One region of the Gordonia sp. LMA167 genome, then DNA from elsewhere that is predicted to be linked to it. Evidence: predicted binding sites of a transcription regulator. Region 1 holds the regulator's gene; each other region holds the start of a gene.
The links. The regulator LexA, encoded in region 1, represses DNA repair genes until DNA is damaged. The targets are predictions, from matches to a motif close to CGAACANNTGTTCG.

Region 1 (3,280 bases):
CTGGGCACATCGGGCGCGATCCGATCGGCGATCGTGCTCAGCGAGTCGCCCTGTCGGACATGGACGATCTCGGTGCCGACTGGCGACGGCTGCACGGACGCCGCATAGTTGGAGCCCACGATTGTGACCACCCACACCAGAACCGCGAGCCCACAGCCCACGAGTACCGCCAGTGCCGTGGCCCTCCGGCGTGCGTGCAGGCGTGATTCGGCCGTCGACACAGCGCACCGGGTCCCCGCAGCCCGAGGTAACTGTCCGACGGCCGGGCGAGCCGGCCGTCGGTCGGCCGGGCGGACGGGTTCGTGATGCGCCTGGCGCCGCGGCCGTGTGCCCGCGCCGAGACGGACCCGATCCTGCTCGCCGGTACGCGTGCGCCCGCTTCTCGTCGGCGCGGTGCTTGCCGAGTCGGTGCGCTCGCGCTCGATGCGCATACGCTCGGCGCGCACGGGCTCCGTTCGTTCAGACCTGGACACCGCCCCGTCCGGGGTGCGTGTGCTGCGCGTGAGGGTCCCTGTGCTCATCGTGTCCTCCTCGGCTCCCGATCGACCGGACTGTCGATCACGTGTTCGACGGAACGTATGTTCGATTAGTATCACGGGAGACCGACAATGTCTCGACACGCGTCGAACAAATGTTTGAACATGTCGGGATGTTCGGATACTGTCGGCGCTGTAGCAAGGCAACATCCAGCAGGTTTCCGAGAGGAACCGGGCAGGCGCCCCCACATGACGGACGCCGAGAGGGAGGACACCGATGAGTGACAAAGCCGGCGGACGGCGTGACGCCACCCGTGGGACCGACGAGACCGGGGGCGCGACGACGGTTGATCCCGAGGTCGCCGAGGCGAACCTCACCGCCCGCCAGCGGGGTGTGCTGGAGTACATCCGCACGTCGGTGCGTGAACGTGGATATCCGCCCAGCATCCGCGAGATCGGCGAGGCGGTCGGACTGACCTCCACCTCGTCCGTCGCACATCAGCTACGGACTTTGGAGCGCAAGGGCCTGCTCAAACGCGATCACAATCGGCCTCGCGCCGTCAACATCCAGGACGGCGAGCAGCACACGCCGCCGGGCGGCACGGCCGCACCGGCCGGTGGCTCAGAACTGCCGACTCCCACCTTCGTACCCGTACTCGGACGCATCGCCGCGGGCGGACCGATCCTCGCCGAGGAGGCCGTCGAGGACGTCTTCCCGCTCCCCCGTGAGCTCGTCGGCGACGGGTCGCTCTTCCTGCTGCGCGTGGTCGGCGAATCGATGATCGATGCAGCGATCTGCGACGGCGATTGGGTCGTGGTGCGACAGCAGAACGTGGCCGAGAACGGTGACATCGTCGCGGCGATGATCGACGGCGAGGCAACCGTCAAGACGTTCAAGCGCAAGGACGGTCACGTCTGGCTGATGCCACACAACGCGATGTTCGAACCGATCCCCGGCGACAACGCCGCCATCCTGGGCAAGGTCGTCACGGTGATGCGCCGGGTGTGAACGGTGGGCTCGGCCCGTGGCCCGGTACCGGGCCGCCACGAGCCGGCCGGTAGGGCCTCCATGGAAGCCCTACCTGATGACGCTATGCGTCCAACGCCGCCGTCGCCGCCGCACGCGCAGCGGCCGGGTCGGACGTGCGTAATGCCGCCTGGGCCGCAACCTGGCACTGGTCCATGCTGACCGCTCCGAGTCGGGCTCCCACTGCGGCCGCCGCGGCTGGAGCCGACGACAGCGACGTGACACCCATCCCGACCAGCACGCACGCCAGCACCGGGTCTGCTGCGGCCTCGCCACACACGCCCACCGACTTGCCCACTTCGGAACCCGCGCGCGCCACGGTTGCGATCAACGACAGCACCGCAGGCTGCCAGGGGTCGGTCAGGCCGGCGAGTTCGGCCGACATCCGATCCGCCGCCATCGTGTACTGGGTGAGGTCATTTGTCCCGATCGACACGAAATCGACTTCGGCCAGTATGGATTCGGCAAGAATCGCGGCCGCGGGCACCTCCACCATCACACCGGCGATCAGTCCGCGCGCACGCACCTCGGCGGCGAACTCCGCGGCCTCGGCCGCCGACGCGATCATCGGCGCCATCACCCAGGCGGTCGATTCGCGGCCATTCGCCGCAGCGGCGATCGCATCGAGCTGAGCGGTGCGGATCTCGGGATGTTCCTGGGCAATCCGATTGCCCCGCACGCCCAGCGCGGGGTTGGCCTCGTCCAGTTGGGTGACGAACTTGAGCGGTTTGTCGGAGCCGGCGTCGAGCGTGCGGATGACCACCTTCTGTCCGTCGAAAGCATCCAGCACCTCGCGGTAGAGGCTTGTCTGTTCCTCTACCGTCGGCGCGTCCGCGCGATCAAGGAAGGCGAGTTCGGTGCGGAACAACCCGACACCTTCCACCGGATAGGCGGTGGCGGTCCGCGCCGACGCTCCGTCCGCGACGTTGGCCAACACCGAGATCCGGCGTCCGTCGGCGGTTTGCCCCGGCCCGGACCAGTCGGCGACCAGCTCCGCCGCCCGACGACTCTCCTCGACGCGCTCCGTGGCGTCGGCGGCGTCCGGTTCGACCTCGATCGTGCCCGCGGTTCCGTCGACGAGCACGATGGTGCCCGCCTCGACCGTCGCGAGGTCCGACACCGCCACCACGCACGGAATTCCCAGCTGTCGCGCGATGATCGCCGTGTGGCTCGTCGGTCCCCCCAATCGGGTGACCAGCGCGGTGATCATGGCCGGGTCCAGGCCGGCCGTGTCGGCGGGCGCGAGATCATCGGCCATCAGAATCGAGGGCACCGACGGCTCCGGCACACCGGGCTCTGGTACACCGAGCAGCTCGGCGACGACCCGATCGCGTACATCGTTGAGATCGGTGACACGTTCGGCCATCAGGCCGCCCAGCTTCGTGAACATGGCGGCAAATTGTTCGGTCGCCGCAACCGCGGCCGCCGGAGCGGCCGAGCCCTTGGCGATCAAGGCCGACGCCGCTCCGACCCAGCCGCGGTCCTCGGCCAGGCCCGCCGTCGCCGACAGCACCTCGGCGGCAGCGCCGGATGCGTGTGACGACCGTTCGCGAAGTCGACCCGCGACTGCCGCAGCGGCATCGGTGAAGCGTTTCGTCTCGACCTCGCGTTCCTCGTCGGCGATCACACCCCCGCCGCTGACGTCGAATACGGGACGTTCCCCGGGCCAGACCACCGGGCCGTAGGCCTTTCCACCGACAACCGGCGTTCCGTTCAGTACCTGTGTGCGCTCCACCGAAGACCTCTCTGTGTTCGACGCCGAGGCCGGCTGCATTCG
Region 2 (3,280 bases), 760 kb from region 1:
CCGGCGCGGTCGGACCTCAGTTGCGACTCGTAGGCCACCGCACGGATCAGCGGGTGGCAGAACGCATACTCCACGACTGGGAGCGACCGCACCTGATCGATGAGCTCGGCGTCGAGCAGCTCGTCGACCGCCGGCTCGGCCTCCACCTCGGCGAGCAGGTCCGCACCGAATCGGGCCCCCACCACCGCCGCCATGTGCAGGGTGCGCTTGGCTCGGGCGGGCAGCGCGTCAATACGTGCCTCGATGGCCGCCTGCACCGTGACCGGCACACTGACATCAGCGATGTCGAGTTGGCATACGTGGTCTCCGCGTTCGCCGGCAAGCACCCCGCGCTGCTCCAACTCCCGCACCATCTCCTCGGCGAAGAAGGGATTGCCCGCGGCCCTCTCGACGACGATCTCGGCCAGTTCGGCGACCGATGGATCGGAGCCGAGGAGCTCGTCGACCAGCGACGCCGTGTCCGATGCGTCCAGCGGGGACAGGGTCATCTGCTGCAGACCCGATAGATTCAGCAGGCCTCCCCGGTACTCGGGGCGCGAGGTGATGACAACAACCGACGGTGTATCAGGGAGAACTGCCAGAAAGTCGACCAGTAGCGACTCGCTCACCGAATCGATCCAGTGCACGTCCTCGATGATGAGCAGCACCGGCCCGGCGCGTTGCCGCGACGCGGCATTGATCAGCGCGGTCAACCGGCGTCGCCGGGCATCCGGATCGATGTGCGGCAGAGCCACATCGGGGTCGGCGATGCCGAGAAGGTCCTCGAGCAACAACAGATCCTCCGCGTCGGCATCGGAGAGTCGGTTCCGGACCCGCCTGCGCGCGGTCTCCCCATCGAGATCCGCCACACCGAGTCCCGTCCGCAACAGGCCTGCCACGGCGTGGAACGGAACGTCTCGGGCATGCGATTCGCAGAAGGACCACAGCACCTCGACGTCGCGGGCGACCGCGAGGTCGGCAACCTCCCGTGCAATACGGCTCTTGCCGATACCGGGCGGTGCCACCACGTTCACGATCGAACCGCGCCCGGCGATCGCGCCGTCGACGAGAGTGTCGAACAGTGCCATCTCCCGATGCCGGCCGACCAGTCGGGCCCCGGTACGCCCAACCACCCGGTGGCGTCGGCGAACCGCCAGCAACCGTCGTGCACGCACCGGTTCATCCGCGCCCTTGATGTGTACCCACTCCGGCTCCGCCAGCACGGCGAGGCCGTCGACCAACCGAGCGGTCGACTCCGACAACATCACGCCGCCCGGCGGGGCCACCGACTCCATGCGTTGCGCGAACCCGACCTGCTCCCCTATCGCTGTGTAGCCGAACGATCCCGAGCCGAGTTCTCCTGCGATCACCTGACCTGAGTTCAGCCCAACCCGCACGCGCAAGTCCACTGCATCGATGCGAGATACTTCCGCCGCGAGGCCGTCGGCTTGCCGTTGGATCTCCAAGGCCGCCAGGCACGCCCGCGCAGCATGGTCCTCCACTGCGACCGGCGCACCGAACACCGCCATCACTCCGTCACCGGTGTAGTCGACGGTCCCTCCATAGCGTTCGACAACGATCGCCGCCCGCTCGACCAACCCGGTCATGATCTCCCGGAAGCGCTCCGGTTCGACTGCGGCAGCGATACCCATCGATCGGACCACATCGGCGAAGAGCACCGTCACCTGCTTGTACTCCGCACGATCGGCGACCGTTGCCACCGGAGCCCCGCACCGGTCGCAGAACCTGGCGCCGTCGCGCAGACCCGTGCCGCAGGACCCGCACGTGACACCTGCGGCCATAGGGCACCACCGATCCAGAGTTCGCAGCCCCCGACAGTGGTAAGGATAGGGCTTTCACCAGTGCGGAATGGTGTGATCCCCGCCGACTTGGTGCCGTCGATATGGTTACGAACTCTGTCGATCAGGAGCTTGTCGGAGTAACAAATCTGCTGTACTCTCGAACATGCATTCGAATGATGGTCCGCTGGGGGGTGGGTATGGCCGAGCCGAACACGCACGACACGCTGAACACACAGGATGTGCGGGAGTCGTTGTCGGAGGTGCCGGGTCTGCTCACCGAGTTGCATGCGGTGTTGGATCGGTTGGCGGCGGCGGATCTGACGCGCTGTAGTGATGCGGAGGTGCTGGCGGTGGCGCGGGCCTCGGAGCGGGCGGTCAATCGGCAGTTGTTCGAGGGTAATCGCCAGATTCTGGAGTTGTCGGATCGGGGTGTGCCGCGGGCGATGGGGTTTCGGAGTTTGACGAACTTCCTCAATGTCGAGGTGCGGGTCTCCGAACCGGGTCGGCGGAAGGATCAGATCGCGGCGACCGGGCGGATGCGGCAGTTGGGTGGGCAGTGCGCCGAGCCACGCTATCCGGAGTTGGCGGCGGCGTTCGCGCGCGGTGAGGTCGGCCCGGCGCATCTGAGTACGGTGATCGACATTCTGGAGACGATCCCGCAGCAGGCGCCCCACGACAAGAAGGTGGCCGCCGAAGCGTCGTTGGCCGAGTTGGCGGTCAAACACACTCCGGATGAGATCGTGATCCTCGGTCAGCGGGTGTTGGCGCATCTGGATCCGGATGGCGAGTTGACCGACGACAGTGATCGTAAACGTAAGCGGAATCTGTGGCTGAATCGGCAGAACGCGCAGCAGATGTCGAAACTGACCGGCCATCTGGATCCGGAAACCCGGGCGTTGCTGGAGATGATGCTGGCCGCGTGGGCCAAACCCGGCCTCAACAACCCCGAGGATCCCGACGCCCCTTCGGGTGCCGAGGAGGACGCCGACCCCGAGGCGCTGAAGGCGGCCGCCGCCCGCGACACCCGCACCCAGGCGCAGCGCAATCATGATGCGTTGGCGGCGTTGTTGCGGGCGGTGTTTGCAGATGGGTTGCTGGGCAAATCCCATCGGGGGTTGCCGGTGCAGCTGATCGTCAAGGCCGAGCTGAATGATCTGATCCGGGAGACCGGGTTCGGCACCACCGCGACCGGGTCGGTGTTGCCGATCACCGATGTGATCCGGTTGGCTGCCGAGGCCCAACAGTATTTGGCGGTGTTCGCCGATGCGAGCCCGCAGCCCTTGTATTTCGGGCAGGCCAAACGGTGCGCCACCCGGGCTCAACGGTTGGCGTCGTTCGCCCGCCCGGATGGGGAGGTGTGCTCGGCACCCGGCTGTGATCAGCCGGCCTCCCACGTCGAACTGCATCACGCCCGCCGCGACTTCGCTGATGGCGGGTTGACCGACATCATCGATCTGGCCCCGGCGTGTCCGAAACACAACCGGATGGTCGGACCCGGG
Region 3 (3,280 bases), 2.5 Mb from region 1:
GCCATCCCGACCGCACTCGTCGCAACTCGCCGATCCGGGTGATGTCGGGCAGGGCGTCGGCAATGGCTGTGAAGATGAGATCCAGCTCGAGCCGGGCCAGGTTGGCACCGATGCAGAAGTGTGCTCCGTTGCCGCCGAACGCGAGGTGCGGATTGGGATCGCGGGTGATGTCGAAATCGAACGGGTCGGTGAAGACATCCTCGTCGTAGTTTGCCGAGCTGTAGAACAGGCCGACGCGTTGACCACGCGCGATGTCGACGCCACCGACCTGGGTGTCGGTCAGCGCGGTCCGCTGGAACGCGTGCACCGGCGTTGACCAGCGCAGGATCTCGTCCACAGCGGTCGACGGCCGCTCGCGCCGGTACAGCTCCCATTGTTCCGGGTGGTCGAGGAAGGCGTTCATCCCATGGCTGGTCGCATTCCTGGTGGTCTCGTTGCCGGCGGTGATCAGCAGGATGACGAAGAAGCCGAACTCGGCCTCGTCGAGAGCGTCACCGTCGAGATCAGCCTGTACGAGCGTGGTGACGATGTCGTCGGTGGGATTCCGGCGACGCTCCTCGGCCATTGCATAGGCGTAGCCGAGCAGTTCGGCGTTGGCGGTGGTCGGATCGATCGAATGGTCGGGATCGTCGCTGTTGATGATGGCGTCGACGAGCTCGTGGATGCGCGCGCGATCGGCGTCGGGGACGCCGATGAGATCGAGGATGGCCTGCAGCGGCAGGTGGATCGCGATGTCGTCGACGAAGTTTCCGGCGCCCTTCTCTGCCGCCCGCTGGACGATCTGTCGCGCGGACTCGGTCAACCGCTCCTCGAGTGCCGCGACGGCCCGAGGCGTGAAGAGTCGCGACACGATCTTCCGCAGACGGGTGTGCTCCGGCGGATCGTGGTTGACCAGCAATGCCTTGGTGAACTCCAGCTGGTCAGGGGTGATGTAGTCCGGCAGCCGGATGATCGCACCGTTCGCGTTGGTCGACCACAACTGGTTGTTCTTGGAGATCTCCCGGATATGGGCGTGTCGGGAGATCACCCAGAAACCACCATCGTTGAATCCGGAGGTGCCGGACGGCTGCGCGTTCCACCACACCGGGGCGGTCTTGCGGAGTTCAGCGAATTGGGTGATCGGTATCCCGGTGGCCAGCAGGTCGGGGTCGGTGAAATCGAAATTCTGGCCGAACGGGCACACGCCCTGAGTTGCTGTCGTCATCGCTACCTCTCCGCCGTGGTCAGCTGTCGGCTGCGGCAGGCATCGACGGACATCACTGTGGCAACCATCACTACACCATACACTTATGAAATATGCGTATGGTCTGTGGTCGGTCGCGATGGGCCCGGAGGTGCCCGTCGGAGCTCGGTTGCGGGCGTCGCGATTCTCGTCTACTCTCGAACATGCATTCGAATGATGGTCCGCTGGGGGGTGGGTATGGCCGAGCTGAACACGCACGACACGCTGAACACACACGACGCGCAGGAGTCGTTGTCGGAGGTGCCGGGTCTGCTCACTGAGTTGCATGCGGTGTTGGATCGGTTGGCGGCGGCGGATCTGACGCGCTGTAGTGATGCGGAGGTGCTGGCGGTGGCGCGGGCCTCGGAGCGGGCGGTCAATCGGCAGTTGTTCGAGGGCAATCGCCAGATTCTGGAGTTGTCGGATCGGGGTGTGCCGCGGGCGATGGGGTTTCGGAGTTTGACGAACTTCCTCAACGTCGAGGTGCGGGTCTCCGAACCGGGCCGCCGTAAAGACCAGATCGCGGCGACCGGGCGGATGCGGCAGTTGGGTGGGCAGTGCGCCGAACCACGCTATCCGGAGTTGGCGGCCGCGTTCGCGGCCGGGCAGGTCGGCCCGGCGCATCTGAGCACGGTGATCGACATTCTGGAGACGATCCCGCAGCAGGCGCCCCACGACAAGAAGGTGGCCGCCGAGGCGTCGTTGGCCGAGCTGGCCGCCAAACACACCCCGGATGAGATCGTGATCCTCGGTCAGCGGGTGTTGGCGCATCTGGATCCGGACGGCGAGTTGACCGACGACAGTGATCGGAAACGTAAGCGGAATCTGTGGCTGAATCGGCAGAACGCGCAGCAGATGTCGAAACTGACCGGCCATCTGGATCCGGAAACCCGGGCGTTGCTGGAGATGATGCTGGCCGCGTGGGCCAAACCCGGCCTCAACAACCCCGAGGACCCCGACGCCCCTTCGGGTGCCGAGGAAGACGCCGACCCCGAGGCGCTGAAAGCGGCCGCCGCCCGCGACACCCGCACCCAGGCCCAGCGCAATCATGATGCGTTGGCGGCCTTGTTGCGGGCAGTGTTTGCAGATGGGTTGCTGGGCAAATCCCATCGGGGGTTGCCGGTGCAGCTGATCGTCAAGGCCGACCTCACCGATCTGATCCGGGAGACCGGATTCGGCACCACCGCCACCGGGTCGCTGTTGCCGATCACCGATGTGATCCGGTTGGCCGCCGAGGCCCAACAGTATTTGGCGGTGTTCGCCGACGCGAGCCCGCAACCCCTGTATTTCGGGCAGGCCAAACGGTGTGCCACCCGGGCTCAACGGTTGGCGTCGTTCGCCCGCCCGGACGGGGAGGTGTGCTCGGCACCCGGCTGTGATCAGCCGGCCTCCCACGTCGAACTGCATCACGCCCGCCGCGACTTCGCTGATGGCGGATTGACCGACATCATCGATCTGACCCCGGCGTGCCCGAAACACAACCGGATGGTCGGACCCGGGATCGGCCAGTTCACCACCGGCATCTACGAGGACGGCCCCCACACCGGCCGCACCTGGTGGCGGCGCAACACCGCCGACGGTGCACCGCCGAACCCGCAGGAGTTCAACCGGCGCCCCGACATCGCGGTGCTCTACGCGCAGCACCTCGAGCAGGTTCGCGCACAACTCCACCCACCACCGCAACCAGACGCGCCGCCCCCCGACGACGGCCCGCACCTGCACCTCACCGAGACGATCCCCACACCGATCTCGGTCATCGAAGCACGCCTCGCACTCGCGCTGCTCACAACCCACCGCTGAGATAACGCCAGAAACGCTTCTCTGCCGCACCAGACGCCGTTTCGATCGGGTCGACCGCCGGTAGGGTGATCAGTCATGCGCACGCACGGCTGGGGCGGTCGGGTGCCTCTCAACGACGACGAGGCGAAGAGTCGGATACTCGCTGCGACCCGCTCGACGATCGACCGTCGTGGTGCTGCGACCAGCATCGCCGACGTGGCCAGGGAGCTCGGGGTCACCCGACAGACCGTGTATCGCTACTACGGCAGCACCGACGAA

Region 2: a site for LexA is predicted at 1,940-1,953, ahead of ACVT6V_RS20460 (HNH endonuclease signature motif containing protein). Genes of this name have one in related genera too.
Region 3: a site for LexA is predicted at 1,382-1,395, ahead of ACVT6V_RS28060 (HNH endonuclease signature motif containing protein). Genes of this name have one in related genera too.

Annotation. Positions count from the first base shown of each region.
Region 1 covers NZ_CM176708.1:3,734,584-3,737,863, reverse strand. Annotated here, with positions in the region: gene ACVT6V_RS17030 (LysM peptidoglycan-binding domain-containing protein) at 1-521, opposite strand, end outside; gene lexA (transcriptional repressor LexA) at 754-1,485, shown strand; gene ptsP (phosphoenolpyruvate--protein phosphotransferase) at 1,568-3,277, opposite strand.
Region 2 covers NZ_CM176708.1:4,494,891-4,498,170, forward strand. Annotated here, with positions in the region: gene ACVT6V_RS20455 (AAA family ATPase) at 1-1,781, opposite strand, end outside; gene ACVT6V_RS20460 (HNH endonuclease signature motif containing protein) at 1,979-3,280, shown strand, end outside.
Region 3 covers NZ_CM176708.1:6,253,827-6,257,106, reverse strand. Annotated here, with positions in the region: gene ACVT6V_RS28065 (cytochrome P450) at 1-1,204, opposite strand, end outside; gene ACVT6V_RS28060 (HNH endonuclease signature motif containing protein) at 1,421-3,022, shown strand; gene ACVT6V_RS28055 (TetR/AcrR family transcriptional regulator) at 3,098-3,280, shown strand, end outside.